Regions from separate parts of the Bordetella sputigena genome, predicted to be linked through region 3. Evidence: predicted binding sites of a transcription regulator. Region 3 holds the regulator's gene; each other region holds the start of a gene.
The links. The regulator LexA, encoded in region 3, represses DNA repair genes until DNA is damaged. The targets are predictions, from matches to a motif close to ACTGTATNNNNATACAGT.

Region 1: ACNA0R_RS26275 (PA0069 family radical SAM protein) is a predicted target of LexA. The motif match lies at 5,511-5,528, and genes of this name have one in related genera.
Region 2: ACNA0R_RS09685 (ATP-dependent helicase) is a predicted target of LexA. The motif match lies at 3,943-3,960, and genes of this name have one in related genera.

Annotation. Positions count from the first base shown of each region.
Region 1 covers NZ_CBCSCA010000022.1:11,875-21,701, forward strand. Annotated here, with positions in the region: gene cysT (sulfate ABC transporter permease subunit CysT) at 1-157, shown strand, start outside; gene cysW (sulfate ABC transporter permease subunit CysW) at 154-1,140, shown strand; gene ACNA0R_RS26255 (sulfate/molybdate ABC transporter ATP-binding protein) at 1,169-2,230, shown strand; gene ACNA0R_RS26260 (phosphoadenylyl-sulfate reductase) at 2,236-3,015, shown strand; gene cysD (sulfate adenylyltransferase subunit CysD) at 3,072-3,980, shown strand; gene ACNA0R_RS26270 (sulfate adenylyltransferase subunit 1) at 4,014-5,312, shown strand; gene ACNA0R_RS26275 (PA0069 family radical SAM protein) at 5,536-6,804, shown strand; gene ACNA0R_RS26280 (hypothetical protein) at 6,826-7,125, shown strand; gene rplS (50S ribosomal protein L19) at 7,275-7,682, shown strand; gene ACNA0R_RS26290 (CoA pyrophosphatase) at 7,794-8,555, shown strand; gene rsgA (ribosome small subunit-dependent GTPase A) at 8,556-9,566, opposite strand; gene ACNA0R_RS26300 (M48 family metallopeptidase) at 9,563-9,827, opposite strand, start outside.
Region 2 covers NZ_CBCSCA010000004.1:225,665-235,491, forward strand. Annotated here, with positions in the region: gene ACNA0R_RS09670 (magnesium and cobalt transport protein CorA) at 1-303, opposite strand, end outside; gene ACNA0R_RS09675 (DUF72 domain-containing protein) at 478-1,398, shown strand; gene ACNA0R_RS09680 (hypothetical protein) at 1,541-1,777, shown strand; gene ACNA0R_RS09685 (ATP-dependent helicase) at 1,796-3,874, opposite strand; gene ACNA0R_RS09690 (PA2169 family four-helix-bundle protein) at 4,307-4,756, shown strand; gene ACNA0R_RS09695 (DUF72 domain-containing protein) at 4,926-5,930, shown strand; gene ACNA0R_RS09700 (TRAP transporter large permease) at 5,939-7,825, opposite strand; gene ACNA0R_RS09705 (TRAP transporter substrate-binding protein) at 7,825-8,838, opposite strand; gene ACNA0R_RS09710 (inositol monophosphatase family protein) at 9,411-9,827, shown strand, end outside.
Region 3 covers NZ_CBCSCA010000002.1:420,557-430,383, forward strand. Annotated here, with positions in the region: gene ACNA0R_RS05080 (IscS subfamily cysteine desulfurase) at 1-123, opposite strand, end outside; gene iscR (Fe-S cluster assembly transcriptional regulator IscR) at 145-699, opposite strand; gene ACNA0R_RS05090 (low molecular weight protein-tyrosine-phosphatase) at 1,027-1,518, opposite strand; gene uvrB (excinuclease ABC subunit UvrB) at 1,823-3,850, opposite strand; gene ACNA0R_RS05100 (amino acid aminotransferase) at 3,935-5,140, shown strand; gene lexA (transcriptional repressor LexA) at 5,308-5,958, shown strand; gene lon (endopeptidase La) at 6,071-8,524, opposite strand; gene clpX (ATP-dependent Clp protease ATP-binding subunit ClpX) at 8,692-9,827, opposite strand, start outside.

The sequences.
Region 1 (9,827 bases), on a different contig from region 3:
GATCGCGCCCCTGCTGATACTCGTCAAGCTGGAGCAGTTCGACTACGCCGGCGCCGCGGCCATCGGCGCGGTGCTGCTCGGCTTGTCGTTCGCCATGTTGCTTGCCATCAACGGCTTGCAGGCCTGGCGCCGCCGCGCCCACGGGGGCACGCCATGACGGTGCGGCATAGGCATACGGGCGCCGTGCATACGGGCGGTGGGCACACGGGCGCCGGGCACACGGGCGCCGGGCACACGAGCCGCGCGCCGCGCGCCGCCAGCGCTGGCCGCGGCCTGCTCATCGCCGCGGCGGTCGGCTTCCTGCTGCTGTTCCTGGTGCTGCCGCTATGCACCGTCTTCGTCGAGGCCTTGCGCAAGGGCGTGGGCGCCGGCGCCGCCGCGCTGGTGGAGCCGGACACCGTATCGGCCATCCTGCTGACGCTGCTAACCGCGGCCATCTGCGTGCCGGTGAACATGGCCTTCGGCATCGTGGCGGCATGGGCGATCGCCAAGCATGAGTTCCGCGGCAAGTCGATGCTGGTGACCTTGATAGACCTGCCGTTCTCCGTCTCGCCCGTGGTGGCGGGCCTGTCGTACATGCTGGTGGTGGGCGCGCAGGGCTGGATAGGTCCGTGGCTGATGGCGCACGACCTGAAGATCGCCTTCGCCGTGCCGGGCATCGTGCTGGTCACCACCTTCGTCACGCTGCCGCTGGTGGCGCGCGAACTGATTCCGCTGATGGAGGCCCAGGGCAGCGAGGAAGAAGAAGCCGCCATCGTGCTGGGCGCGCGCGGCTGGCAGGCGTTCTGGCACGTGACCCTGCCCAACGTCCGCTGGGGGCTGCTGTACGGCGTGATTCTCTGCAACGCGCGGGCCATGGGCGAGTTCGGGGCGGTGTCCGTGATCTCCGGACATATTCGCGGCCTGACCAACACCATCCCGCTGCAGGTGGAGATTCTGTACAACGAATACCAGATCCAGGCGGGATTCGCCGTGGCCTCGTTGCTGGCCGTGCTGGCCCTGGTCACGCTGGCCGTCAAAACCGTGGTGCAATGGCGGCACACGCACGCCCTGGCGCGGCAGGACGATGCCGGCGCGGCGCCCGCGGCGGGATGGGACGGGCCGCGCGCCCCGGTTGTGCGAGCCGCCACAGGCGCCTGAGCCGGCGCAATGGATCAAGGAAAAAGACATGGATATCGAAATCAAATCGGTCAACAAGCGCTTCGGCAATTTCCAGGCGCTGCGCGATGTCGATCTGCACATCGACTCCGGCGAGCTGGTGGCCTTGCTGGGACCCTCGGGCTGCGGCAAGACGACCCTGCTGCGCATCATCGCCGGGCTGGAAACGCCGGACAGCGGCAGCATTTATTTCTTCGGCGAGGACAGCACGGGCGTGCATGTGCGCGAACGGCAGGTTGGATTCGTCTTCCAGCATTACGCGCTGTTCCGCCACATGACGGTGTTCGAGAACGTCGCCTTCGGCCTGCGCATCAAGCCGCGCGGCCAGCGTCCCAGCGAAGCCGCCATCAAGGAAAAAGTCCACGCGCTGTTGAATCTGGTGCAGCTGGACTGGCTGGCCGACCGCTATCCCGGGCAGCTGTCGGGCGGCCAGCGCCAGCGCATCGCGCTGGCCCGCGCGCTGGCGGTGGAGCCGCGCGTGCTCTTGCTGGACGAACCCTTCGGCGCGCTGGACGCCAAGGTGCGCAAGGAACTGCGGCGCTGGCTGCGCCGCCTGCACGACGAGCTGCACGTGGCCAGCGTCTTCGTCACGCACGACCAGGAAGAGGCCCTGGAAGTGGCCGATCGCGTGGTGGTGATGAATGCCGGCCGCATCGAACAAGTGGGTACGCCGCGCGAGGTCTGGACGCATCCGGCCACGCCCTTCGTCTACGGCTTCCTGGGCGACGTCAATCAGATAGAGGGCCATGCCGCCGGCGGGCTATGGCGCGCCAACGGCGTGTCGCTGCCCGCGCCGGCCTTCGACGGGACCGACGAACAGCGCGCCGTGGCCTACGTGCGGCCGCATGAGCTGGACATCCTGCCTTACGCCGCGGCGGGCGAGGGCATCACGGTCAAGCTCAATCATGCCTACCTGGCCGGACCCAGCGCATTCCTGGAGTTACAGCGCGAAGACGGCGCCCTGCTGGAAGCGCAGCTGTCCGAAGAGGAATACCACGGCCTGGACCTGCGCGAAGGCGCAATGCTGCTGGCGCGCCCGCGCCGCGGCCGCATCTTTCCCGCGAGCAAGTAGACCTTATGCCCGATCCCGTGATCCCGTCCCGTCCGCACGCCGCCATCGCGGCGCGCTGGTCCGAGCTGCTGCAGCGCCTGGCCGATATCGCCGCGCGCTATCCCGACGCGGCGCTGGCCTCTTCGCTGGCCGCGGAAGACATGGTGCTGACGCATGCCATCCATACCGGTGGCGCGCCGCTCGGGATCTTCACCCTGGATACCGGCCGCCTGCATGCCGAGACACTGTCCATGCTGGACGTCATCGAGCGCCGCTACGGCCGCCGGCCGACGGTATATCGGCCCGTGCAGGAATCCGTCGAGACGCACGTGGCGGCGCATGGCGCTTTTGCTTTCTACGAAAGCAGGGAACTGCGCCAGGCCTGTTGCCATATCCGCAAGGTCGAGCCGTTGAAACGAGCCCTGGCCGGACGCGGCGCATGGATCACCGGCCAGCGGCGTGCGCAGGCGGCCACGCGCGGCAGCCTGCCGGAAGAAGAACAGGACCCGGTTTTCGGCTTGTACAAGTTCAACCCGCTGGCCGGCTGGAGCGAAGACGACGTCTGGACCGCCATCCGCGCGCTCGATATTCCCTACAACCCTCTGCATGACCGAGGCTATCCCTCCATCGGCTGCGAGCCCTGTACGCGCGCCATCCGGCCCGGCGAAGACGTGCGCGCCGGCCGCTGGTGGTGGGAGTCGTCCGACAGCAAGGAATGCGGGCTGCACGCGGGCAACCACGCCGATGCGCGGGTCGTTCAATTCGCCGGCCGCCAGGCCGGCGGAAGCGCGGGCGGCGAAGCCTGAAGCAGGCGCGGGTCCGTTACCGAAGCATCGTTTTACCGAAGACACTCGAGATCCCTATGTCCACCGTTCACACCCGCAGCCATCTGGATTGGCTGGAGTCCGAAGCGATTTTCATCCTGCGCGAGGTCGCGGCCGAGTGCGAAAAACCGGTTCTGCTGTTCTCCGGCGGCAAGGATTCCTGCGTGCTGCTGCGGTTGGCCGAGAAGGCTTTCCGTCCGGCGCGCTTTCCCTTTCCGCTGATGCACATCGACACGGGCCACAATTTCCCGGAGGTCATCCGGTTCCGTGACGCGCGCGCGGCCGAACTGGGCGAAACCCTGATCGTGCGCAGCGTGGAAGATTCGATCGCGCGCGGATCGGTGGTGTTGCGCAAGGAAACGGATTCCCGCAATGCCGCCCAGGCCGTGACGCTGCTGGAAGCCATCGCGGAGTTCGGTTTCGACGCCTGCATCGGTGGCGCGCGGCGCGATGAGGAAAAAGCCCGCGCCAAGGAGCGCATCTTTTCCTTCCGCGACGAATTCGGCCAGTGGGACCCCAAGAGCCAGCGTCCGGAGGTCTGGAGCCTGTACAACACCCGTGTCCATCGCGGCGAAAACATGCGCGTGTTCCCGATTTCCAACTGGACCGAGCTGGACGTGTGGCAGTACATCGCGCGGGAAAACCTGGCGCTGCCATCCATCTACTATGCCCATCAGCGCGAAGTCGTACGCCGCCAGGGCCTGCTGGTGCCCATTACGCCGCTCACGCCGCCGCAGGCCGACGAGCGGATAGAGACGCTGTCGGTGCGCTTTCGCACCGTGGGCGACATTTCGTGCACCTGCCCGGTGGCGTCCGACGCGGCCGACAACCAGGCCATCATCGCCGAAACGGCGCTCAGCGATATCACCGAACGCGGCGCCACCCGCATGGACGACCAGACTTCCGAGGCCTCGATGGAACGCCGCAAAAAGGAAGGCTACTTCTGAGCGGCCTTGGCAGCCCGGACGGAACACACCACTATGAACGCAATCAACGACTCTTTCCTGCCCAGCGGCGAGACGGCCGTTATCCGCCTGATCACGGCGGGTTCCGTGGACGACGGCAAATCCACGCTGATCGGACGCCTGCTGTACGACAGCAAGAGCGTCTTCGCCGATCAGCTCGACGCCATCGCGCGTGCCAAATACAGGCGCGTGGAAGGCGACGGCATCGATTTCGCATTGCTGACGGATGGCCTGGAGGCCGAGCGCGAGCAGGGCATCACCATCGACGTCGCGTACCGCTATTTCGCCACGCCGCGCCGCAAGTTCATCGTTGCCGACGCGCCGGGGCATGAACAGTACACGCGCAATATGGTGACCGGCGCATCCACGGCCGACGTCGCCATCATCCTGATAGACGCCACGCGCGCCGCCGACGGCAAGCTGCTGCCGCAGACCAAACGGCACAGTACGATCGCGCGTCTGCTGGGCATCCGGCACATCATCGTCGCGGTGAACAAAATGGATCTGGTGGCGTGGGACCACGCGGTGTTCGAGCGTATCCGCGATGCCTATGCGGATCTGGCCCGGCGGATCGGCATCGCGGATTTCCACGCGCTGCCGCTGTCGGCGCTGACCGGCGACAACGTCGTGGCGCCGTCCGCGCACACGCCCTGGTATGACGGTCCGCCCTTGCTGTCCTTGCTGGAGTCGCTGGATCCCGCGATTGAGGCGGCCGACGCGCCCTTGCGCTTTCCGGTGCAATGGGTGGTGCGCCATGACGGCAGCAGCGCGCAGGACTTCCGCGGCTACGCGGGCCGCGTCGCCAGCGGTACGCTGCGCGCGGGCGACGAAGTCCTGGTGCAGCCATCCGGCGTGACCGCGCGCGTGGCCGGGATACGCGCGCACGATAGCGCGCTGGCCAGCGCCGCGGCCGGCGATTCGGTGATCGTCGTGCTGGACCGCGATGTCGATGTGTCGCGCGGCGACGTGCTGTCGCATGCCGGCGCGGCGGCGCGCACCGGCAAGGAGTTCGAGGCGGAGGTCTGCTGGCTCGACACGCAGCCCTTGAATCCGGCGCGCCGCTATCTGCTCAAGCAAGGCACCCGCTTGACCACGGCGAAGATACGCGAGGTCGCGACGCGTCGCGACATCCATGAGTTGCGTGAGATCGATGGCGACGTCGGCACGTTGTCGATGAACGATATTGGCAAGGTGCGCATCGCCACGCGTGATCCGCTGACGCTGGATCGCTACGACGATATCGCCGCCACCGGCGCCTTCATCCTGATCGACGAATCCACGCATCAAACGGCTGCCGCGGGTATGTTGCGTTGAGCTTGCGGGTCGCCCCGCGGTGGGCCGGCAGCGACCCGCCGGCGGCCCGCTTTTACCACGCCGATCGCCCGGAGAGCCTTATTTCATGCGGGTTTTGCGGCAAAGCCACAATCCCGGAAATTGCCGCCAGCGGCCGCTTGAGTTGGGGTAAAGTGGGACGTCGCCGAAAAAAAAGGCGGTAGGTGCTTGTCAGAAAATACTGTATGGATGTACAGTACTATTCATGGCACGTACCGATCATTCCGTTTTTGCCGGTTCTGGGTCCCCGGCTGCCGCCCCCGCCGCCTTGCGCGGTCGGGGTGCGGTTACTAATGTTCGGCACCGCTTCCAGCGCGACGACCGCAGCGCCGCCGATCCGGCGGACGAGCCCGCGCTGGCCTATGCCCGACAGGACCCTGACGCCGTGGCGGGTATTGCCGCCGGCGGCCGCCCCACGGCGGGCTCGCCTACGGCAATCGCCGCCATCCCGGTCCGCCTGGTCACCTCCGCCGCTCCGCAAACGCCGCCGGGCACCACCGTGGCGGTGGAGCAGGCCCGCAAGCTGATCTCCCGCAACGATTCCCCGGACGTGCCGTTCGACCGGGCCATCAACACATACCGGGGTTGCGAGCACGGCTGCATCTACTGCTATGCGCGTCCCACCCATGCCTACCTGGGGTATTCGCCGGGGCTGGACTTCGAAACCCGCCTGGTGGCCAAGGCCAATGCCGTGGATGCCCTGCGGGCGGAACTCGCCCGGCCGGGTTACCGCGTCGAACCGGTCAATGTCGGTTCGGCTACCGACGTCTATCAACCCATCGAGCGCTCATGGCGGCTGACGCGCGGCGTGCTGGAACTGCTGCTGGAAACCGGCCATCCCCTGACCATCGTCACCAAGAACGCGCTGATCGAGCGCGACCTGGATCTGCTGCAGGCGCTGGCGCGCCGCAATCTGGTGGCCGTGTATATCAGCGTCACTTCGCTGGATGCGGATATCTCCCGCACCCTGGAGCCGCGCGCGTCGGCGCCCTGGCGGCGGCTGCAATCCGTGCGCAAGCTGGCCGACGCCGGCGTGCCCGTGGGCGTCCTGGCGGCGCCGGTGATTCCCTTCATCACGGACGAATTCCTGGAGCGCATCGTGCAGGAAGCCGCCCGGGCCGGCGCCTATTACGCCAGCTATACCGTGGTGCGGCTGCCCTGGGAGGTCAAGCCGGTCTTCGAGGAATGGCTGCAGGCGCATTTTCCCGATCGCGCCGAGCGCGTGCTCCATCGGATCGAAGACATGCGCGAAGGCAAGCGCAACGATCCCCGGTTCGGCACGCGCATGCGGGGAACCGGCATCTGGGCCGATCTGCTGCGCCAGCGCTTCGATATGGCGGTGCGCAAAGCCGGCCTGAACCGGCAGCGGCTGCAACTGGATACCAAGCAATTCGTTCCTCCGGCCCCGTTCGTTTCCGGGCCGGGGCCTACCCGTGGACCTGCGCCGGTCAGGCAATTGGGTCTATTCGATTAAGTTGTCTCCAAGGAGCACTCCATGAACCTGGCAGCCGAACCGCAGTTCCCGACCAAATGGCCTTTCCCGCCCGTGCCGCCCAGCCGGCGCGGTCTGAGGCGCCTGGCCCAGCTGTCGCGGCAGGTTTTGTCCCCATTTGGACGGCACCGCGGGCCCGTCGTGGCCGATGCCGCCGCCAGCATTGCCGGTGCGTCCGCGGCCGGGACCGTGGCAGGGCAGGGGGTTACCGTGCGGCAGATGGTGGTCGACGTGTTGCTGGTCGCCATGTGGGGCGCCATGATTCCCGGCCTGATGTGGCTGGGCGCCGCCGCCGGCTTCTGATCCGGGCTTGTTGGGCAGTTTCCCACGCCGGTTTACCTAAGGCACTGATTTCATGTAGAATGCCGGGTTTGCCAAGTGTCATCCTCTGCCTGCGGCGCATTCTATCTCCTCTATAACAAACCGCACTGCATGATGGTTTCGGAGTTCTCATGAACCTTATCGCTGTCCTGGAACAGGAAGAAATCACTCGCCTGACCGCCGACAAGACGCTGCCGTCTTTCGCGCCGGGCGACACCGTGGTCGTCAACGTCAACGTCGTCGAAGGTACCCGCAAGCGTGTGCAGGCTTTCGAAGGCGTCGTGATCGCCAAGCGCAACCGCGGTCTGAATTCGGCCTTCATCGTCCGGAAGATCTCGTCCGGCCAAGCCGTGGAACGTACGTTCCAGCTGTATTCGCCGCAGATCGCTTCCATCGAAGTCAAGCGTCGCGGTGACGTCCGTCGCGCCAAGCTGTACTACCTGCGCGATCGCTCGGGCAAGTCGGCTCGTATCAAGGAAAAGCTCGTCAGCCGTCAGGCTGCCGCGCAATCGGCTCAGGCTGCCGAATCCGCGTCCTGATCGCGGGGGTACCGCCGGCCGGTCCGCCAGCCGGACCCTCGTCAGAAAGGCACCCCCAGCGGGTGCCTTTTTGTTTCCGGATCCCGTCCACCGTCTCTGATCCATCCGCACATGCCTGACCAGCCTGACCAGCCTGACCAGCCTGACTCGCCGCGTCCGCGCCGCCCCATCGTCCGCCCCGCCTTCGACGCGGCGGTGCAACCTTGGGTCGCCGCCAACGAAGGCTTGAAGGCCGTTCCGCCGCAGGCCCTGGCGGTGGACGAACTGCGTCGCGTGCTCCAGCATCCGCGCGGCTTGCCGGCGCAGTTGCCCTTGAACGGCGACACGCGCTACGCCGGCAGGGAGGGCGCGCCCGTGCTGGCGGCGGTGCTGGTCCCGCTGGTGATGCGCGAACCAGGCGTGACCGTCATGCTGACGCAGCGCACCGCGCATTTGCACGACCACGCGGGGCAGATCAGCTTCCCCGGCGGGCGTATCGAAGAAAGCGATGCCAGTCCCATCGCGGCTGCCCTGCGCGAAGCCCAGGAAGAAACCGGCCTGGCGCCGGAATGGGTGGACGTACTGGGTACGATGCCGCCCTACATGACGGCGACCGGCTTTTCCATCACGCCCGTGGTGTCCCTGGTCCGGCCGGGCTTCGACGTGGTCCCGGATCCCTTTGAAGTGGCCGAGATCTTCGAAGTCCCGCTGGCATTCATTATGGACCCGGCCAACCACAGACTGCATAGCGTCGAGCTGCCGGACGGGCGCGTGCGCCGGTACTACTCCATGCCCTGGGGCAAGTACTTCATCTGGGGCGCCACCGCCGCCATGCTGCGCAATCTGTACCACGTGCTGTGCGACCCGAACGCGCGTGACACCGCGCCGGAATAATCAATAACGCGGCGCCGCGGCGTTCTCGTGCAGGATGCGGACATACAGCGCGTGGCGCGAACGGTCGATCAGTCCCTGTTCCAGCGCCTGCAGTACCCCGCAGCCGGGTTCATGCTGGTGCGTGCAGTTGTAGAACCGGCATTGCGCCGCGTAGGGGGCGAACTCCGGAAAGCCGCGTTCGATTTCCTCACGCGACAGGTGCTGCAGGCCGAAAGCCTGGAAACCCGGCGAATCGATCAGGTCGCCGCCCTCGGGCAGGTGATAGAGACGCGTGCTGGTGGTGGTGTGCCGCCCCATGTCCAGCGCAGTGGAGTGCTCGCGCGTGGCGGCATTGGCGCCGGGTATCAGGTCATTGAGCAAGGTCGATTTGCCCATGCCGCTCTGGCCCAGCAGCAGGCTGACGTGTCCGGCCATCTCGGGGAACAGGGTCCGCCGGGTGGCTTCGGCGTCCAAAGCGCTGACTTCCAGCACGGGGACGCCCAGCCGGGCCAGCGGCGCCAGCCGTGCCCTGGCTTCATCCAGCCCCGCGCGCAGATCGACCTTGTTCAGCACGATGCGTGGCGCAATGCCGGCGCTCCAGGCACCCGCCAGCGCGCGGCCGGCCAGATCGTCCGAAAACGTCGGTACGACGGCGACCACGATGAAGAGCTTGTCCACGTTGGCGGCGAACTGCTTGGCCCGCATATCGTCGGAGCGGTAGAGCAGATTGCTGCGCGGCAGGATTTCCTCGATGGCGCCCTCGTCGCGGCCTTGCGGCGCGATGCGCACGCGGTCGCCGACCGCGGCGCCAGCCTTCTTTCCGCGCGGATAGCATTGCCGCGACGTGCCGTCGGCCATTTCGACGATGTAATGGCGGCCGTGGGCGGCCACGATACGGCCATCGAGCAGGCCCTGCGCGTCCGTGGCGGCGTCGCTCGCCGCTTCCGCTCCCTTGGGCCGCGGCTTGTCCGGCCGGGCGGCCGGCAGGCTGTCCTGGCGCCCGGGCCGGGCAGGGCGCTCGCGCCGGCTCATCGGGCGGCCATGCCCAGGTGCCGGATGCGCACCGCCGCCGGCGGATGGCTGTCGTAGAAAGCGGAATGGACGGGATCCGGCGTCAGGGTGGCGGCGTTATCGTCGTACAGCTTGACCAGCGCCGACACCAGTTGCCTGGCCGAGCTTTGGCGCGCGGCGTAATCGTCCGCCTGGAATTCGTCCCGCCGCGAATACCAGCTGGCGATGGGGGTGAACAGGAAGGTGAACACCGGCACGACCAGGAAGAACAGCAGCAGCGCC
Region 2 (9,827 bases), on a different contig from region 3:
GATGATCTTCGGGCGCTTGTGCGGCTGATGGATTTCTTCCATGGCCTTCGGCCCCAGCCGCAGCTCTTCGCCCACGCGCGTCAGCAATTCGGGATGCGGATTCTTCACCCCCAGCCACAACAGGCGCTCCGACTGGCCCACATAGGAATGGATCTGCTCGATCGGGACGGCCGAGTCGCGCCGGCCCTTCACGTATGAGATCGAAGCGACGACCTCGCCGTTGTATTCGGTGCCGGGCGTCGCCGCGCCCGCGGCGGGCGCCGTATCCGGAGCTGATGCCGGCTTCGGTTCGGGATCCTGCATGGCAATTCCTTCATGGCTTTCAAAGCGTCCCGTGCACCGCGCGGCGGCCGGTCCGTTTCGGGCAGCCGACGATGATAGCACCGGGGTGCGGAGCATCCGCTACGCGGCCAAGGTTGTGCACGGCATGGCGCTTGCAGCGACCCGGCCCGACATTGTCACGTATGGAACCCACGCATGGCTGAACACAGGCGAAGACCCGGCGGCGGCAAGGGCGCGATACGCATCGGCATTTCCGGCTGGCGCTACGCGCCATGGCGCGGCCGCTTCTATCCCGAGGACCTGCCGCAGGACAAGGAACTGGCCTATGCCTCGCGCAAGGTCTGCACTGTCGAAATCAACGGCACCTTCTATTCGTTGCAGAAACCGGCTTTCTTCGAACACTGGCGCGACGAGACGCCCGGCGGCTTCGTCTTCGCGGTCAAGGGCCCGCGTTTCATCACGCATACGCTGCGCCTGCGCAATCTGGATGAGCCGCTGGCCAATTTTTTCGCGTCCGGGGTGCTGGCCTTGCGCGAAAAGCTCGGGCCATTTCTCTGGCAGTTGCCGCCTACCCTGCAATGGGACCCGGCGCGGATCGAGCCCTTCCTGGATATGCTGCCGCGCGATACCGAGGCCGCGGCGCGGATGGCCGGACGGCACGGCGCGCGGCTGAACGGGCGCGACTACACCGCAACGGACGCCAGGCGTCCCTTGCGTCACGCGCTGGAAATACGCCATCCCAGCTTTGCCTGTCCGGATTTCATCGAGTCGCTGCGACAGCGCGGCGTCGCATTGGTGACCGCGGACACCGCGGGCAAGTATCCGTTGTTGGAAGACGCCACCGCGGACTTCGCCTATATCCGCCTGCATGGCGATCAGGCCCTGTACACCAGCGGTTACAGCGAGGAAGCCATCGCCGACCGGGCACGGCGCATCGCCGCCTGGACGCGGGGCACCACCCCGCGTGGCGCCCGGCTGGCCGGCCCGCGCACGGCATCGACGGGGCCGCGCGATGTCTATTGCTATTTCGACAACGACGCCAAGGTGATGGCGCCACGCGACGCCCGCGCCTTGATGAGCGCGCTGCGCTTGCCGATGGAACCGGTGCCCGATTGAGCCTTGCCGCGCGTGCGGGCGTGCGGCAAAGGCATGCCGTTTGCTGATGGGCAGGCGGTGGCGCCGTCAACCCGGCGTCGTCCCCGAAACAGTGCGCGCGGTGGCGGTGCGGGCCGATCCACTGCGCCTAACGGAGAACATCATGACGCGAGAAGACCCGAAGCAAGGTCGCCAGGACAAAGCCGACAAGAATGCCGGCCATGCGGACGACAAGGTACATACCTACCAGGAATCGCTGGACGAAGCCATCGAGGAAACCTTCCCGGCCAGCGATCCGATCTCGCCCAGCGCGGCGGAAAAGGCGGATCGCAAGATTTCCACCCCCAAGGACGACGTCGATTGGAAGGCGCCGAAGGACAAGGGCGGCCAGAAGAAATAAGGCCTTAAAACCAAGACCTCAAAACAGCTTGCGCAGCCGTGCCGCCACATCCAGCTGCGCGGTTGGCGCCGGCGCCGCGGCGCGCGAGGCCGGCAGCTCCGGCAGCTTGGGCAGGAACTCGAACAATGACGCCATGCCGTCCGGTATGAACCGCGTACGCGATCCATAGACGTGACGGTCGCCCATTCCCGTCTGCTGGTGCACATAGAAGCGCTGCGGCACGATCAAATGCAGGTCTTCCTTGGCACGCGTCATCGCGACGTAAAGCAAGCGACGTTCTTCCTCGATTTCCTCGGCGGAACCGGTCGCCATGTCGGAAGGTATGCAGCCGTCCACCACGTTCAGCACGTAGACCGACTTCCATTCCTGTCCCTTGGCCGAATGAATGGTGGACAGGATCATGTAGTCTTCGTCGCGCAGCGGCGCGCCGGACTCGGCGCTGGTGGCGTCCGGCGGGTCCAGCGTCAATTCAGTCAGGAAGCGTTCGCGCGAGCCATAGCCTGACGCGATGCGCGCCAGCTGGTCCAGGTCCGACTTGCGCACGCGGGCGTCTTCATAGAGGCGTTCCAGGTGGGGTCCGTACCAGCGCAATGCAATATCCAGATCGGCCGGCCATGCCAGGCCGGGGGCGCACAGATCCTTGTACACCTGGGCGAATGCCTGCCAGTCCTCCCGCGCGGCGTTGCCGGGCTTGAAGCCGTCCAGCGCCGCCAGCGGATCCGTGGCGGCGTCCATCGCGTCCAGCAGCTTGCCCGCCGTCGCGGGTCCGATGCCCGGCACCAGTTGCGCCACCCGAAAACCCGACATCCGGCCGCGCGGATTCTGCGCCCATCGCAATAGCGCCAGCAGGTCCTTGATGTGCGCGGCTTCCAGGAAGCGCAAGCCGCCGAACTTGACGAAAGGGATATTGCGCCGCGTCAGTTCCAGCTCCACGGCCGCGCTGTGTCCGGAAGCGCGAAACAGCACCGCCTGCGATTTCAGCGTGGCGCCGGCCTCGCGTTGCGCCAGCACCTGGTCCGCCACCCAGCGCGCCTGGCCCGCTTCATCGCTGACGCTGACCAGCTTGGGCAGGTTGGACGATTTGCGCTCGGTCCACAGCTGCTTGGCATGGCGTTCGCGCGCCTGCGCGATGACCGCATTGGAGGCATCCAGGATGGGCTGGGTCGAACGATAGTTGCGCTCCAGCGTAACGACCTTGGCCGGCGCGCTGAACTGGCCGGGAAAGTCCAGGATGTTGCGGACCGTCGCCGCGCGAAAGGAATAGATGGCCTGGGCGTCGTCGCCGACCACCGTCAGCCCTTTGCCGTCGGGCTTCATGCCCAGCAGGATGGCGGCCTGCAGGCGGTTGGTGTCCTGGTATTCGTCGACCATGACATGGTCGAAGCGCCCGCCGACGTCGCCGGCGATTTCGGGATGGGCCATCATCTCCGACCAGTAGAGCAGCAGGTCGTCGTAATCCAGTACCTGCTGCGCCTGCTTGGCTTCCACATAGGCGCGGAACAGGCGCTTGAGCTCTTCTTCCCATTGCGCGCACCAGGGGTAGACGTCCTTCAGGATGCCGTCCAGCGGCGACTGGCTGTTCACCACGCGCGAATAGATCGACAGGCAAGTGCCTTTCAGCGGGAAGCGCGATTCCGTCGAAGATAATCCCAGCTCGTGGCGCAGCATGCCCATCAGGTCTTCGGCGTCGCCGCGGTCGTGGATGGTGAAGGCCTCGGCCAGGCCGATGCGGGGCGCGAACTCGCGCAGCAGGCGCGCGCCGATGGCATGGAAGGTACCCGCCCACGGCAGCGCGGGCGGCGTATGGCCGGCGTGTTGCCGCAGCACTTTCTGCAGGACGGCGCCGGCGCGCCGCTCCATTTCTATCGCGGCGCGGCGCGAGAACGTCAGCAGCAGCATGCGCTGCGGGTCGGCGCCTTTCAGGATCAAATGCGCGACGCGGTGCGCCAGGGTGCTGGTCTTGCCGGAACCCGCGCCGGCGATCACCAGCAGCGGCCCGCCGCCTTCCGGCGTGGCGCCGTATTCGGCGGCCTCGCGCTGGCTGGGATTGAGGTCGGCGAGAGGATCGGGCGCGGCGGCGCCGGGGCGTTCTGACATGAGGGCGACGGGGCCAGGGCGGTAAGGATGGGCACGCACCCGCAGCGGGGGTGCGAGGCCGCCATGATACTGGATAAAACCTCAGTCCACGACCATCGGCCCGGCCCGGCGGCCACGATGGCCGCGGCATGGACGGCATGGACGCCAGCGGCGGTAGCGGCAGCAGCGGCGGTAGCAGCGGTAGCGGCGGTAGCAGCGGTAGCGGCGGTAGCAGCGGTAGCGGCGGTAGCAGCGGTAGCGGCGGTAGCAGCGGTAGCCGCGGCCACCGCGATCAGCGCTGCAGCGGCGCGCGATCGCCGCGGCGGCGGCACGGCAAGCCCAACGGCGTGCGGCGGAGAGCCTGCCCAACCAGGTACGTGGTTTGCGGGGCAGCCCCGCGTATGCGCTGCCGCGGCGGGCGGAGCGCCGATTCAACCACGAAGGAGAAATGCCATGGCCGATCGTATCGTCAAACTGCTCAACAACCTGGTCGAAACCTGCAAGAACGGCGAGAAGGGCTTTCTGGCCGCAGCCGAGGACACCAAGGACCCGGAACTGCGCGGCCTGTTCCAGAATCGCGCCAGCGACTGCGCATCGGGCGCCGCGGAATTGCAATCCATCGTGGCCCGCCTGGGCGGCAAGCCTGAAACCAGCGGCAGCGTCGCCGGCGCCGTGCACCGCGGCTGGGTCCATCTGAAGGCCGCCGTCGCGGGCCGCACCGACGCCGCCATCCTGGAAGAATGCGAACGCGGCGAGGACGTCGCCAAGCACGACTACACCGACGCCCTGCGCGAGCCCCTGCCGGAAGACATCCGCGCCGTGGTGCAAAAGCAGTACGAAGGTGTGCTGCGCAACCATGACCAGGTGCGCGCCCTGCGCGACCGTTACCGCGCCAACGCCTGACGCCGGTATGCCCGGCCGGTGCCTGAAACTCCGCCGCCCGGGACGTCGACGCCGCGCGTCCGTCCCGGCCAGCCCCATCGCCAGGGGCCCCGCGACGGAGCCTTCGGGAACCGGACCACCGTGACACCGCATGTCCTGAGATAATGCGCCGCGACCCGACGCGAGCGCCATGTCTACGACAGAACCCATTCATCCCCAGCGCGCGGGGCAAGTACCGCCTCCGCGATCCCGGCCGACGGTGCCGTCCATCCTGGTAGGCACGGCCTCCTGGACCGATCCCACCCTGCTGGCCTGCCGCCGCTTCTATCCGGCCGACGCATCCACGGCGGAAGCCCGGCTGCGTTACTACGCGTCCAGGTTCCCCATCGCGGAGATCGATTCGAGCTATTACGCGCTGCCCTCCGCGCGCAACGCCCAGGCATGGGCCACCCGCACGCCGGACGACTTCGTCTTCAGCATCAAGGCATTCCGCCTGTTTACCGGCCATCAGACGCCGGTGTCGGCGCTGGATGAAGATCTGCGCGACGCGCTGCCCGATGCCTTATTCGACGCCGGCACCCGCGCGAACGCCCACACCCGCGGTGACGTGGTTTTCATCGACCAATTACCGCGCGACGTCGTCGACGAAACCTGGCGCCGCTTCGTATTCGCCCTGGAGCCCCTGCGCATGTCCGGCAAGCTGGGTACGGTGCATTTCCAGTTTCCGCGCTGGGTCAGGCCCGATGCGCGCGGCCGCGCGCGCGTGGCCGATTGCGTCGAACGCCTGGAAGACCATATCGCATCGGTGGAGTTTCGCGATCGCGGCTGGTTCGACGGCGCCGCGAGGGCGTCCACGCTGGACTTCCTGCGCGACCTTCGCGCGGCGCACACCGTGGTCGATGCGCCGCCAGGATTCCAGGACACCGTACCGCCGATATGGGAAACGACGCGCGACGACGTGGCCGTGGTCCGCATGCATGGACGCAACGCGGCGGCATGGACGGCCTCCGGCAATGCATCGTCCAGCCGCTTCACCTATGAATACAGCGGGGCCGAACTGGATGATCTGGCCCGCCGCGTACGCGCCCTGGCCGAGCGCGTGCGCAAGACGCATGTCATCCTGAACACCAACTTCGAAGACCAGGGCATGCGCAACGCGCAGGGCTTGATGAGCGCGCTGCAGGCGGCGCTATAGCCCGCGGCTCACGGCGCCGCGCTGCCCAGGAAACCGATGGACAGCCAGGGCACGGCCGCGACAATGGCCAGTCCGATCGCGATGGACACCAGGTAGCCGACGATGGCCCGCATGCCGCGGTCCGGCGCGACGCGGCCGATGGCGCAGGCCGCGTAATAGCCGACGCCGAACGGCGGCGCGAACAGGCCTATGCCCATGGCCAGGATCACCACCATAGCGTAATGGACTTCATGCACGCCGATCTGCCTGGCGATCGGAAACAGCAAGGGGCCGAACAGCACGATCGCCGGTATGCCTTCCAGCACGCTGCCCAGGATGACGAAGGCCACGATGGACACGGCCATGAAAGTGAAGGCGCCCCCCGGCAGCCCGGCCATCATGTCGGCCAACTGATGGGAAAAGCCGGATTGCGTCAGCGCCCAGGCCATGCCGGTGGCGGCGCCGATGATCAGCAGAATAGCGCCGGACAGGCTGGCCGTGTCGATCAGCATGGGCCACAGGCGCTTCCAGTCGAAACGCCGATACACCAGCAGGCCGACCAGCGCCGAATAGACAATGCCGATGGTCGATACTTCCGTGGCGGTCGCCACGCCTTCCACCACCGCGGCGCGGATGACGAAGGGCAGCGCCAAGGCCGGCAGCGCGATCAGCAACGCGCGCAGGATCTGCCCGCGCGTCGCCCGCGTGACCATGCTCATGTCTTCATGGCGGCTGCGGCGCCAGACCACGAAACACAGCATCAGCCCCAGCACCACGCCCGGCAGCAGGCCGCCGGTGAACAAGGCCGTGATCGACACGCCCGTCACCGAACCGATGGTGATCAACACCAGGCTGGGCGGGATCGTCTCGGTTTGCGCGCCGGTCGCCGACAGCAGCGCCACCAGATCGCCCTCGCGGGCGCCACGCTTGCGCATCTCGGGGAACAGCACCGGCGCGACGGCCGCCATGTCGGCGGCCTTGGCGCCCGATATGCCGGACACCAGGTACATCGCGCCGATCAGCACATACGACAGGCCGCCGCGCACATGTCCCAGCAGGCTGGCCAGGAACCCCACCATGCGTTCGGCCATGCCCGTCATTTCGATCAGCACGCCCAGGAAAACAAACATGGGCACGGCCAGCAGGATCAGGTGCGACATGCCCTCGTCCATGCGCCCCACGACCACCATCATGGGCGTGCCGGTGCTCAAGGCCAGATAGCCGAAGGTGGCCAGGCCGAAGCAGAAGGCAATGGGCACGCCGGCGAACACGCACACGGCAACGACGCCGACAAAGAAGACGACCAGGTTGGCGTTGCCCAGCTGCGCGAACACCGGCTGCAGCGCCATCATGCCGGCGACGATGGCCGCCACCAGCACAACCGCGCCCAGCGTTACCCGCCAACGCGCGCGGCCCGCCAGGCGCAGCAGCCCGATCAATATCATCAGCGCGGTGCCGACGGGCAACGCGGCGGCCCGCCAGATATTGGAGATTTCCAGCGCCGGCGTGGTGACGTATTGTTCCTCGATGGCGTACTCATAGCCCGGCATGGCGATCATCAGCAGGAAGGCCAGCGCGCCCGCCATGGCCACCACGTCCAGGAAAGCGCGCCCCGCCGGCGACGCGCGGCTTACCAGGGCCGTCATGCGCATATGTTCGCCGCGGCGGAACGCCACCACGGCGCCCAGCATGGCCAGCCACAGGAACAGGATGGACGCCAGCTCGTCGGACCAGACCAGCGGCGTATGGAATACGTAGCGCGCCACGACGCCGGCGAACAGCACGACGATCTCCGCGACGACCAGCATGGCCGCGGGAATTTCGACCAGCCACCCCAGCGCGGCATCCAGCCCGCGGACCCAGCCGGGCCCGGCGGCGGCGCCGCCGCCGGCGGCCGACGGGCGCACGTCGGGCATCACGACAGTTTGCCGACCGACTGTTCCAGGATGGCCCAGGCCTTATCGCCGTACTTGCCCTGCCATTCCTTGTAGAAGCCAGCCTTGCGCAGGGCCTCGCGGATAGGCGCGGGATCGGGCGTGTTGAAGACCAGCCCCTGCCGGGCCAATTGGGTCTGCAGTTCGCCGTTCAGCTTGAACGTGTCGGCGCGCATCTTCATGCCGGCATCGTTGATGTGCGTCGTGACGATGCCCTGGATGTCCTTGGGCAGTTTCTCCCAGGCGCGACGGTTCATCAGGAACCAGAAGCCGTCCCACATGTGATTCGTCATGGAGCAGTACTTCTGCACTTCGTACAGCTTGGCGGTCTGGATAATGGCCAGGGGGTTTTCTTCCGCATCGACGATCCGCGTCTGCAGCGCCGAATACGTTTCGTTGAAGTTGATGCTGGCCGGCGCCGCGCCCAGGGCCTGGAACATCGACGTCCACAGCGGGCTGACCGGCACGCGGATCTTCAGATCCTTGAAGTCCCCCGGCCCATTGATGGGCCGGGTGCTGGTGGTGACCTGCCGGAAACCGTTATCCCAGATCTTGTCCATCACCAGCAGACCCTTGGCCTGGATTTCCTGCCGGATGAAGGCGCCCAGGGGGCCGTCCATGGCCTTCCATACGGTGTCGTAATCGGGGAAGGTAAAGCCCACCCCGCTGATCGACGCGGCGGGCACCAGCGTGGACAGGATCAGGCCCGACAAGGTGAAAAATTCCACGGCCCCGGCGCGCAACTGGCTGAGCGTATCGGTATCCGAGCCCAGCTGGCTGCTGGGGAACACATCCAGTTGAAAACGGCCGTTGGTGTCCTTGGCGATGGCGGCGGCGGCTTCGCGCGCGCGCACGTTCATGGGGTGCGTGGCAGGCAGGTTGTTGGCGTACTTGTAGCGGAATTCCGGCGCGGCCATGGCGCGCCGCACGGGCGTGGCAGCGACCACCGCGCCGCCGGCAACCGCCAACATTAACTTCCGTCGTGTCGTGTCCATCGTGGCTTCCTTTGTCTCCGTTTTGTTTTATCCGCGCCATCGCATGGCGCGGTTTCCGCTCACGCGTAGCGGTGGGACGGCAGCACGGGGCGCCGCACACATCGACACATCGGCCCCTCCCGGCGCGTGGCGAGGTATTAAATCATAGGGTCATTGCGCATGGTTTAAGAATGTTCTCGCACTATTGCAAGCGGACATCGAGCATTTCAACGCCCCTACGATTCTTCCTAGCTATTTATCCCCACCTTTTGTGGACAACCCTTGGGATAGCGGCTGAGCAGGTCGGAAAATCCCTGGCCTGACAAGCACTTGCGACGGGCGCGCAGGGATGGCCCAGGGACCATGCCGCCGCCCTTATCCCCACGTTTTGTGGACAACCCTTGGGATAGCTTTGGGGCAGATTCAAAAATGCCTTGTTGCTCAAGCACTTGGCACGGCCGGTCAGAATCGGTGCAGCGCCGCCCGTGCGATCGTGTCAGCCACGGGACGCGCGCTCATGGTAGATTCGAGCCCCTCCCCGGCTTCATGCGCCGCCCGCCGCCATGCGCGGCCCGGGCCGCCTATCCACCGCCATGCTCCGATCGATTACACGCGAAGAAACACGCCGCATTGCCGCGTTGATGGCCGAAGCCGCGGATGCCGAGATCATGCCGCGTTTTCGTCGCCTGTCGACGGATGCCGTGCGCAGCAAGACATCCCCGCTGGACCTCGTGACGGACGCCGACGAGGCGGCGGAGCGCTTCATCGGCGAGCGCCTGGCGCGCGCCTATCCGGGCGCCGTGCTGGTCGGCGAGGAAGCCTGTTCGCGCAATCCCGCGCTGTTGAACGTCTGGATCGATGCCGAACTGGCCTTTCTTATCGATCCCATCGACGGCACGCGCAACTATGTCGCCGGCCTGCCCTTGTTCGGCGTGATGGTCGCGGCGGTCAGCCGCGGCGAAGTCATGGCCGGCATCATCTACGACCCGCTGTGCCGCGACGCCGCCATC
Region 3 (9,827 bases):
GGAATGGCTGCGGGACGCGGGGTTGCCGAAGTTTTCGTACAGCCACGGCACCATTTTGTCCACCACGCGCGGATCGACGGGCGTCGTGGCGGAATAGTCTAGGTAAATGGGACGGGTAGTCATGTCGTACAGCTCCTGGTTTTCTTATACGGTGGCGGACGCGCCGGGCTGCGCCGCGGCATTGCCGGAACACGCGGCGGCAACGCCAGCCCCATTCGTCATGCGGTTGACACGCACCGTACCGTTCTGCGCCTGATTGCTGGCTTCCTGCAACTGACGCACGCGCTGTTGATCCACCAGATCCTGCAGCGAAACGGAATCCAGGTAATCCACCATCTTGCGATTCAAAGTGGCCCAGAGTTCGTGCGTCATGCACTTGCCCGACTTGCCGTCCTTGCCGCTGGTACAGTCCTGCTTGCCGCCACAGCTGGTGGCGTCCAACGGTTCATCCACGGCGAAAATAATGTCCGCAACCGTGACGTTGCGCGCCAGGCGCGCCAGCGAGTAACCGCCACCCGGGCCGCGCACGCTGTCCACGAGCTCGTGGCGGCGCAGCTTGCCGAATAGCTGTTCGAGATAAGAAAGGGAAATGTTTTGGCGCTGGCTGATGGCCGCCAGCGTGACCGGGCCGCTATGCTGACGCATGGCAAGATCGATCATGGCGGTCACGGCGAAACGTCCTTTGGTAGTCAGCCGCATATCAAGGTTTCCTGTATAGCCAGAGGCCCGGCTTGGCCGGGGGCGCAATACCTGAGTAATTGCCTCAAGTATAGCCTATTCCCGACTAATTTGCTATGAAACCCTGCCGCCGATAGGGATGAGCAGCCCCACGGCTTGATGAGGCATCGGCGCCCGCGAATGCAAAACCGCACGCGGAAATCGCGTGCGGTCTACTTGCTTCTTTCCGGGAGGGCGCCGGGACGCGAGTCTGGGCGCCGGAACTGCACTCCGGCACTGAACGCGCCATCGAATGCAGACACCTGATACAGAAACCCGGCCCAGAAACCCGAAGCCGATGCCTAAGGACTACGCCGCCTGGTATTGCGTCGCGCGCTTGCGGACCAGCTCCAGCACGCCCTGACAGGCGTCTTCCAGATAATCGAGCACCTTGCCGAAACCTTCCGGGCCGCCATAGTACGGATCTGGCACCGTGGCTTCTTCGAATTCGTTGGCAAAGCGCATCAGCAGCATTAACTTGTGCTGGTACGCCTTGGGGCACTGCTGCTGCAGAGCCGACAGGTTTTCCCAATCCATCGCCAGGATCAGATCGAATTCACGGAAATCGTCGGGCGTGACCTGACGCGCCTCGCAATGCGTGATCTCGTAGCCGCGCTTGCGGGCGGCGGCTTGGGCCCGGGCATCCGGCGCTTCACCAATATGGAAAGCATGCGTACCGGCGGAATCTATCCGCACGACATCGCCCAGCCCGGCATCATTGACCAGCCGGCGGAACACGCCTTCCGCGCTCGGCGAGCGACAGATGTTGCCCATGCAAACGAAAAGTACCTTGGTCATCATGCTTAATAGTCTGCGGGAAAACCCGCAATTAGGCAAGCTTTTTTTCCGCGAAAACCGCTCCCGCCGCGACAATTGAAGGACCGTAAAAACCGAGGCGAATTAGGGAGTTATAGAGCAAAGCTAATAAACCTATTGATATTCCCTAAAGCGGTATTCGAGGCGAATTCAATGCTCTTCGACGCCGCTTTGCAACACGTAAAGATGTCGCCCCCATTTCCGTGGTATGACAGCGGCACGACGAGCCGTGGCGCCGCGGCGCCGTCCCTTTTTTTCGATTTCAGCCCTACGCGGCGCCTCGCGATTTTCAGCGGGCGCCGTCCAGCAGGACTCTTTCCTTCAGCGCGTTCAAAGCATCCCGAGCCGCCGCGGCCTGTTCGAACTCCAGATTGCGCGCGTGATCCATCATCAGTTTTTCCAGCCGGCGGATTTCCCGCGCCAGCGCCTTCTCGTCCGTCAGCAGCTCGGCGGGCAGCGCGTCTTCGATAGTGGGATGCTGGACCGGCGCGACCACGCCATCGATGAGCTCCCTGACCGCCTTCTGTACGCCTCTGGCGGTGATCCCGTGCTCCCGGTTGAAATCCTCCTGCTTTTTGCGCCGCCGCTCCGTTTCGCCGATGGCGCGATGCATGGAGTCCGTCACCCGGTCGGCGTAAAGGATGGCCATGCCATTGAGGTTACGCGCCGCCCGACCGATGGTCTGGATAAGACTGCGCTCGGACCGCAGGAAGCCTTCTTTGTCGGCGTCCAGAATCGCGACCAGCGAAACTTCCGGTATATCCAGGCCTTCCCGCAGCAGGTTGATGCCGACCAGCACGTCGAAGGTGCCGAGACGCAGGTCGCGGATGATTTCGACGCGTTCGACCGTATCGATGTCCGAATGCAGATAGCGCACCCGCACCCCGTGTTCGGCCAGGAAGTCGGTCAGGTCTTCGGCCATACGCTTGGTCAGCGTGGTCACCAGAACCCGTTCCGATTGCGCCACGCGCAGCTTGATTTCGCCCAGCAAATCGTCCACCTGGGTGCGCGCGGGACGCACCTCCACGATAGGATCCACCAATCCGGTGGGCCGCACGACCTGCTCGACAACATTATCGGCATGCTGCTGTTCGTAGGCCGACGGCGTGGCGGACACGAACACGCATTGGCGCATGCGGGCCTCGAATTCCTGCAGTTGCAAGGGGCGGTTATCCAGGGCCGACGGCAGGCGAAAGCCATACTGCACCAGAGTTTCCTTGCGCGCGCGGTCGCCGCGATACATCCCGCCCAATTGCCCGATCGTCACGTGGCTTTCATCGATGAACATCAGCGCATCGGCGGGCAGATAATCGATCAGCGTGGGCGGCGGCTCGCCCGGCGCGGCGCCGGATAAATGGCGGGAATAGTTTTCGATACCTTTGCAGAAACCCAGTTCCTGCAGCATTTCCAGATCGAAGCGGGTACGCTGTTCCAAACGCTGGGCTTCCACCAGCTTGCTTTGCGATGTGAAGAACTGCAGGCGGTCACGCAACTCTTCCTTGATGGTCTCGATCGCGCGCAGCACGGTATCGCGCGGCGTGACGTAGTGAGAGCCGGGATAGACAGTGAACCGCGGGACTTTCTGCCGCACCTTGCCGGTCAGGGGATCGAATAACTCCAGCGTTTCGACCTCGTCGTCGAACAACGTCAGCCGCAAGGCCAGCTCCGCGCTTTCCGCCGGGAAAATATCGATGGTTTCGCCACGCACGCGAAACGCCCCGCGGGTGAAGTCCGCATCGTTGCGCGTGTACTGCATGGCCACCAGGCGCGCCAGGATCTCGCGCCGCGAAATGCGATCGCCCGTCCGCAGGATGAGCACCATGGCGTGATAATCGCCGGGATTACCGATACCGTAGATACACGACACCGTGCCGACGATAACCGTATCGCGACGCTCCAGCAGGCTTTTGGTCGCCGACAATCGCATCTGTTCGATGTGCTCGTTAATCGACGAGTCTTTCTCGATAAACAAATCGCGCGTCGGCACGTAGGCCTCGGGCTGATAATAGTCGTAGTACGAAACGAAATACTCGATGGCGTTCTTGGGAAAGAACTCGCGCATTTCCGCATATAGCTGCGCGGCCAGGGTCTTGTTCGGCGCAAGCACCAGCGCCGGCCGTCCCAGGCGCGCGATGACGTTGGCCATCGTGTAGGTCTTGCCCGAGCCGGTAACGCCCAGCAGCGTCTGGTACATCAGCCCATCCCGCACGCCGTCCACCAACGCGTTGATGGCGCCGGGCTGGTCGCCCGCCGGCGGATAGGGTTGATAGAGCTGGAAAGGACTATCCGGAAATTCGACGAATCCAGTTTCGGTCATGCTAGACTGTCTCAGGGTAAACCCCCCATTATCCGCCGCATATCCGGCTGCGTCCACCTACCCTTTTGCGTAACTTGCGATCCGATGAGCACCCTTTTCCAGAACGTCGAATTGGCCCCGCGCGACCCCATTCTCGGGCTGAATGAGCAATACAACGCCGATACCCGGCCGGGCAAGGTCAATCTGGGCGTGGGGGTGTACTACGACGACAACGGGCGCATTCCGCTCCTGGCCGCGGTCCGCAAAGCCGAAATCGCCCGCATCGAGGCCGCCGCCGCGCGCGGCTATCTGCCTATCGAAGGCATCGCGGCCTACAACAAGGGCGCCCAGGCCCTGCTGCTGGGCGCCGACTCCCCCCTCTCGGCCGAAGGTCGCGTGCTGACCACGCAAGCGCTGGGCGGCACGGGTGCGCTCAAGATCGGGGCGGATTTCCTGCGCCAGCTGCTGCCGCAATCCAAGGTGTATATCAGCGATCCCAGCTGGGAGAACCACCGCGCGCTGTTCGAACGTGCCGGCTTCCAGGTCGAAACCTATCCCTACTACGACGCCGCCACGCATGGGCTGAATTTCGAAGGCATGCTCGCCGGCTTGAAATCCATGCCGGCCGGCAGCGTGGTCGTACTGCATGCCTGCTGCCATAACCCCACCGGCGTGGATCCAACCGCCGAACAATGGCAGCAGATCGCCAATGTGGTCAAGGAACGCGATTTGGTGCCCTTCCTGGACATCGCCTACCAGGGCTTCGGCGCCGGCCTGCACGAAGACGCCGCCGTCGTGCGCCTGTTCGCCGGCATGGGCATGACGGTGTTCATCAGTTCCTCTTTTTCCAAGTCCTTCTCGCTGTACGGCGAGCGCGTCGGCGCCCTGACGGTGATCGCCGGCAGCAAGGACGAAGCCACGCGCGTGCTCAGCCAGCTCAAGCGCGTCATCCGTACCAACTATTCGAATCCGCCCACGCATGGCGGCACGGTCGTATCGACGGTGCTGAACACGCCGGAACTGTTCGCCTTATGGGAACAGGAACTGACCGGCATGCGCGAGCGTATCCGTCTGATGCGCCGCCAACTGGTCGACAAGATCAAGGAGTATGGTGCCCAGCAGAACTTCGATTTCGTCCTGCAGCAGCGCGGCATGTTCTCCTACTCCGGCCTGACCTCGGCCCAGGTGGATCGGCTGCGCGAAGAACACGGTATTTATGCCGTCTCCAGCGGACGGATCTGCGTTGCAGCGCTGAACAGCCAGAATATCGATGCCGTGGCCAAGGGTATCGCGCAGGTGCTGAAAGGCTAAGCCGATCATCCCGGTACGTCTGGGCACGCGCGCTTGGGGCTCCTTCGGGAGCCCCAATCTTTTTTGCGGGATATTCGGCCGCGAGTGCTCGCCCACCCCCTTGCGTTTTGGAGCTACGTCCCCCAAAATTCGATCCTGTATATCCATACAGGGAACAGGATCGCCCAATGGCCAGCAAACTTACCGAACGGCAACAGCAGATACTCGACCTTATACGCCAAGCGGTCGCGAGCACGGGATTCCCGCCCACCCGCGCTGAAATTGCGGCAGCGCTCGGATTCCGTTCGCCCAACGCAGCGGAAGACCATCTGAAGGCGCTGGCGCGCAAAGGCGCCATCGAACTGACCGCCGGCGCCTCCCGCGGCATACGGTTGAAAGAAACGCGGGCCGAAAACAGCCAGGCCATGCTCCCCATCCCATCGCTGGCGCAGCTCATGTTGCCGCTCGTCGGCCGCGTCGCGGCGGGCAGCCCCATCCTGGCCGCCGAACACGTCGAACGCGATGTCGGCGTCGATCCCGGCCTATTCGCCCAGCGGCCGGATTACCTGCTCAAGGTCCGCGGCATGAGCATGCGCGACATAGGCATCCTGGACGGCGATCTCCTGGCAGTCAAAAAAGCCAGCGACGCGCGCGACGGCCAGATCGTGGTGGCTCGCATCGATGAAGACGTCACCGTCAAGCGCTTGCACCGCCAAGGCGGCCGCATCGAACTCCTCCCGGAAAATCCGGAATTCGAGCCCATTCTGGTGCGGCCCGGACAGGAATTCGCGCTGGAGGGCATCGCGGTGGGTTTGATCCGCACCCAGGCGCTGCAATAAGGCTCCAGCGGGCGGCGGCCAGCCGGCGACAGGTGCTTGCCAGACAGCCAAACGAAAAGGCCTGGAGCTCGCGCTCCAGGCCTTTTTGCCAGGCTTGTGACTACGACCGCGTTTAGTGCTTGATAACCGGATCGGCCGATTCGGAGGAAGCCGCCGTCGGGGTCACCATCGGCTTGTCCTTCGCGTCCTCTTCCGAGATCGGGTCAGGCATACGCTCCAGTGCCCGCTCCAAGACCTTGTCGATCCAACGTACCGGCACAACTTCCAGCTGGTTCTTGACGTTGTCGGGGATTTCCGCCAGATCCTTGACGTTTTCCTCGGGAATCAACACGGTCTTGATGCCACCACGGTGCGCGGCCAGCAACTTTTCCTTCAAGCCACCGATCGCCAGTACTTCACCACGCAGCGTGATTTCGCCCGTCATCGCGACGTCCGCCCGCACCGGAATACCGGACAGCGCGGACACCATGGCGGTGGTGATCGCGATACCCGCGGACGGACCGTCCTTGGGCGTCGCGCCTTCGGGCACGTGCACGTGCATGTCGCGTTTTTCGAAGACGCTATCGGCGAATCCCAACCGACGCGCCCGCGAACGCACGACCGTGCGCGCCGCTTCGACCGATTCCTTCATCACGTCGCCCAGCGAACCGGTGCGCTGGATAGCGCCCTTGCCCGGCATGTCGGCGACTTCGATGGTCAGCAGATCGCCGCCCACTTCGGTCCAGGCCAAGCCGGTCACCTGCCCCACCTGGTTTTCCTTTTCCGCCATACCGAAGTTGTAGCGGCGTACGCCCAGGTATTCGTTCAGGTTCTCCGACGTCACCGCGATGACGCTGGCGGTGCCATTGGTGTCCGCGGCGGGCTTGCCTTCGCGCTCGGTCAACAATTGCTTGACGACCTTGCGGCATACCTTGCCGATCTCGCGCTCCAGCGCCCGCACACCGGCTTCGCGCGTGTAGTACCGCACGATGTCGCGCAAGGCGGATTCGTCTATCGACAGCTCCGTTTCCTTCAGGCCGTTGTTCTTCAACAGCTTAGGAATCAGGTGATCGCTGGCGATGTGCACCTTTTCGTCTTCCGTGTAGCCGGACAGGCGAATGACTTCCATCCGGTCCAACAGGGCCGGCGGAATATTCAGCGTGTTGCTGGTCGCGACGAACATCACGTCCGACAGGTCGAAGTCGACTTCGACGTAGTGATCCTGGAACGTGTGGTTCTGCTCGGGATCCAGCACCTCCAGCAGCGCCGACGAGGGATCGCCACGGAAGTCCATGCCCAGCTTGTCGATTTCGTCCAGCAGGAACAGGGGGTTGCGCACACCTACCTTGCTCATGTTCTGCAGGATCTTGCCCGGCATGGAGCCGATATACGTGCGACGGTGACCGCGGATCTCGGCCTCGTCCCGCACGCCGCCCAGCGCCATCCGCACGAACTTGCGATTGGTTGCCTTGGCGATCGACTGCCCCAGCGAGGTCTTGCCCACGCCGGGAGGACCGACCAGGCACAGGATGGGCGCCTTGACCTTATCGACGCGCTGCTGCACGGCAAGATATTCGAGGATGCGTTCCTTGACCTTTTCGAGACCATAGTGGTCATCGTCCAGGACCGTTTCGGCATTGCCTATGGAATTGTTGACCTTGCTCTTCTTGCGCCACGGCAGATTGATCAAGGTATCGATGTAGTTGCGCACCACCGTCGCTTCGGCGGACATGGGCGACATCAGCTTGAGCTTCTTCAGCTCGGCATCGGCCTTTTTGCGCGCTTCCTTGGGCATATGCGCCGCGACGATCTTCTTTTCCAGCTCTTCGATGTCGGCGCCTTCTTCGCCCTCACCCAGCTCCTTCTGGATGGCCTTTACCTGCTCATTCAGGTAATAGTCGCGCTGGCTCTTCTCCATCTGCTTTTTCACACGGCCGCGGATCCGCTTTTCGACCTGCAGGATGTCGATTTCGGTTTCCAGCTGCGTGAGCAGACCTTCCAGGCGTTCGGCCGTGCCGAAGATCTCCAGCATCTTCTGCTTTTGCTCGAGCTTCAGCGGCAAATGGGCGGCGATGGTATCGGCAAGCCGACCGGCATCGTCGATGCCCGCCAGGGACGTAAGGATCTCCGGCGGGATCTTCTTGTTGAGCTTTACGTACTGCTCGAACTGGGCCACGATGGCCCGGCGCAGGGCTTCCGTCTCGGAACCCTGGATGGGGTCGAGCTGGATGGGCACGACTTCGCAGGTAAAGTGCGATTCGACGTCATCCACCCGCGTGATGCGGGCGCGCTGCGCCCCTTCGACCAATACCTTCACGGTGCCGTCGGGCAGCTTCAGCATTTGCAGGATGCCCGCCACGCAGCCGATCTCATAAACATCCTCGGGCGACGGATCATCCTTGCCGGCGGATTTCTGCGCGACCAGCATGATGCTTTTACCGGCCTCCATCGCGACCTCGAGGGCGCGTATGGAGCGGGGGCGTCCGACAAAGAGCGGGATGACCATGTGCGGGAACACCACGACGTCGCGCAGCGGCAGCAACGGCAGGTCGATGGGTTCGGAAGGCAGGGTCTGAGTGCCAGACATAAAGAATTCCTTGGGATGATCAACGTAACGGCGATGCGGCGGAGTCAGTCAGCAATCCCGTCTATCGTCAGTTACGTCTGATATGGGAACAATAGCCGAAAAATCAAGTTTCCGGCCGGCGACCGCAAAAACGGTAAAAACCCGCCACGCCGGACGGGTCTTTCCGATTACGCGGCGGCGTCCCTGACCTCGCCCCGTTCCGGCTTGGATGCCTGGGCAGCATCGTCCGCATAGATGAGCAAAGGCTGACCGTCGCCTTCGATTACGTTGTCTTCGAGTACGACACGGCTGACATTGCCCAGCGAAGGCAGTTCGTACATCGTGTCCAGCAAGGCGGATTCCAGGATGGAACGCAAACCACGCGCCCCCGTCTTGCGCTTGAGCGCCTTGCGGGCGATGGCGCGCAAGGCGGCCGGACGCACGTCGAGCTCCGCCCCTTCCATCGCGAACAGCTTCTGGAATTGCTTTACCAAGGCATTCTTGGGTTCGGTAAGGATCTGGACCAGCGCGGCTTCATCTAGCTCATCCAGCGTCGCGACCACGGGCAGGCGGCCCACCAATTCCGGGATCAAGCCGAACTTGATCAGGTCTTCGGGCTCCGCTTCGCTGAACAGCTCGCCTACACCGCGTTCGGACTTGGCTCGTACCGACGCCGAGAATCCGATGCCCGATTTTTCCGTACGATCGCGGATGACCTTTTCCAAGCCATCGAAGGCGCCGCCGACGATGAACAGGATATTCGTTGTATCCACCTGGACAAAGTCCTGGTTGGGATGCTTGCGGCCGCCTTGCGGCGGCACCGACGCCACCGTACCCTCGATCAGTTTGAGCAGCGCCTGCTGCACCCCTTCCCCGGATACGTCGCGGGTGATGGACGGGTTATCGGATTTGCGCGAAATCTTGTCGATTTCGTCGATATAAATAATCGCGCGCTGCGCCTTTTCAACTTCGTAGTTGCAGTTCTGCAGCAGCTTCTGGATGATGTTTTCGACGTCCTCGCCGACATACCCCGCTTCGGTCAGCGTGGTGGCATCGGCCATGACGAAGGGCACGTTCAACATGCGCGCCAGGGTCTGGGCCAGCAGCGTCTTGCCGGAACCGGTCGGCCCCACGAGCAGAATGTTGCTCTTGGACAGCTCGACCTCATCGCCCTTGAGTTCGCCGTGGCGGATGCGCTTGTAGTGGTTGTACACAGCGACCGCGAGCGTGCGCTTGGGCGTGTCCTGGCCTATGACGTACTGATCCAGGAATTTTTTGATTTCAGTCGGGGTAGGCAGTTCCGAGCGAATAGCGGCGCGCGCCG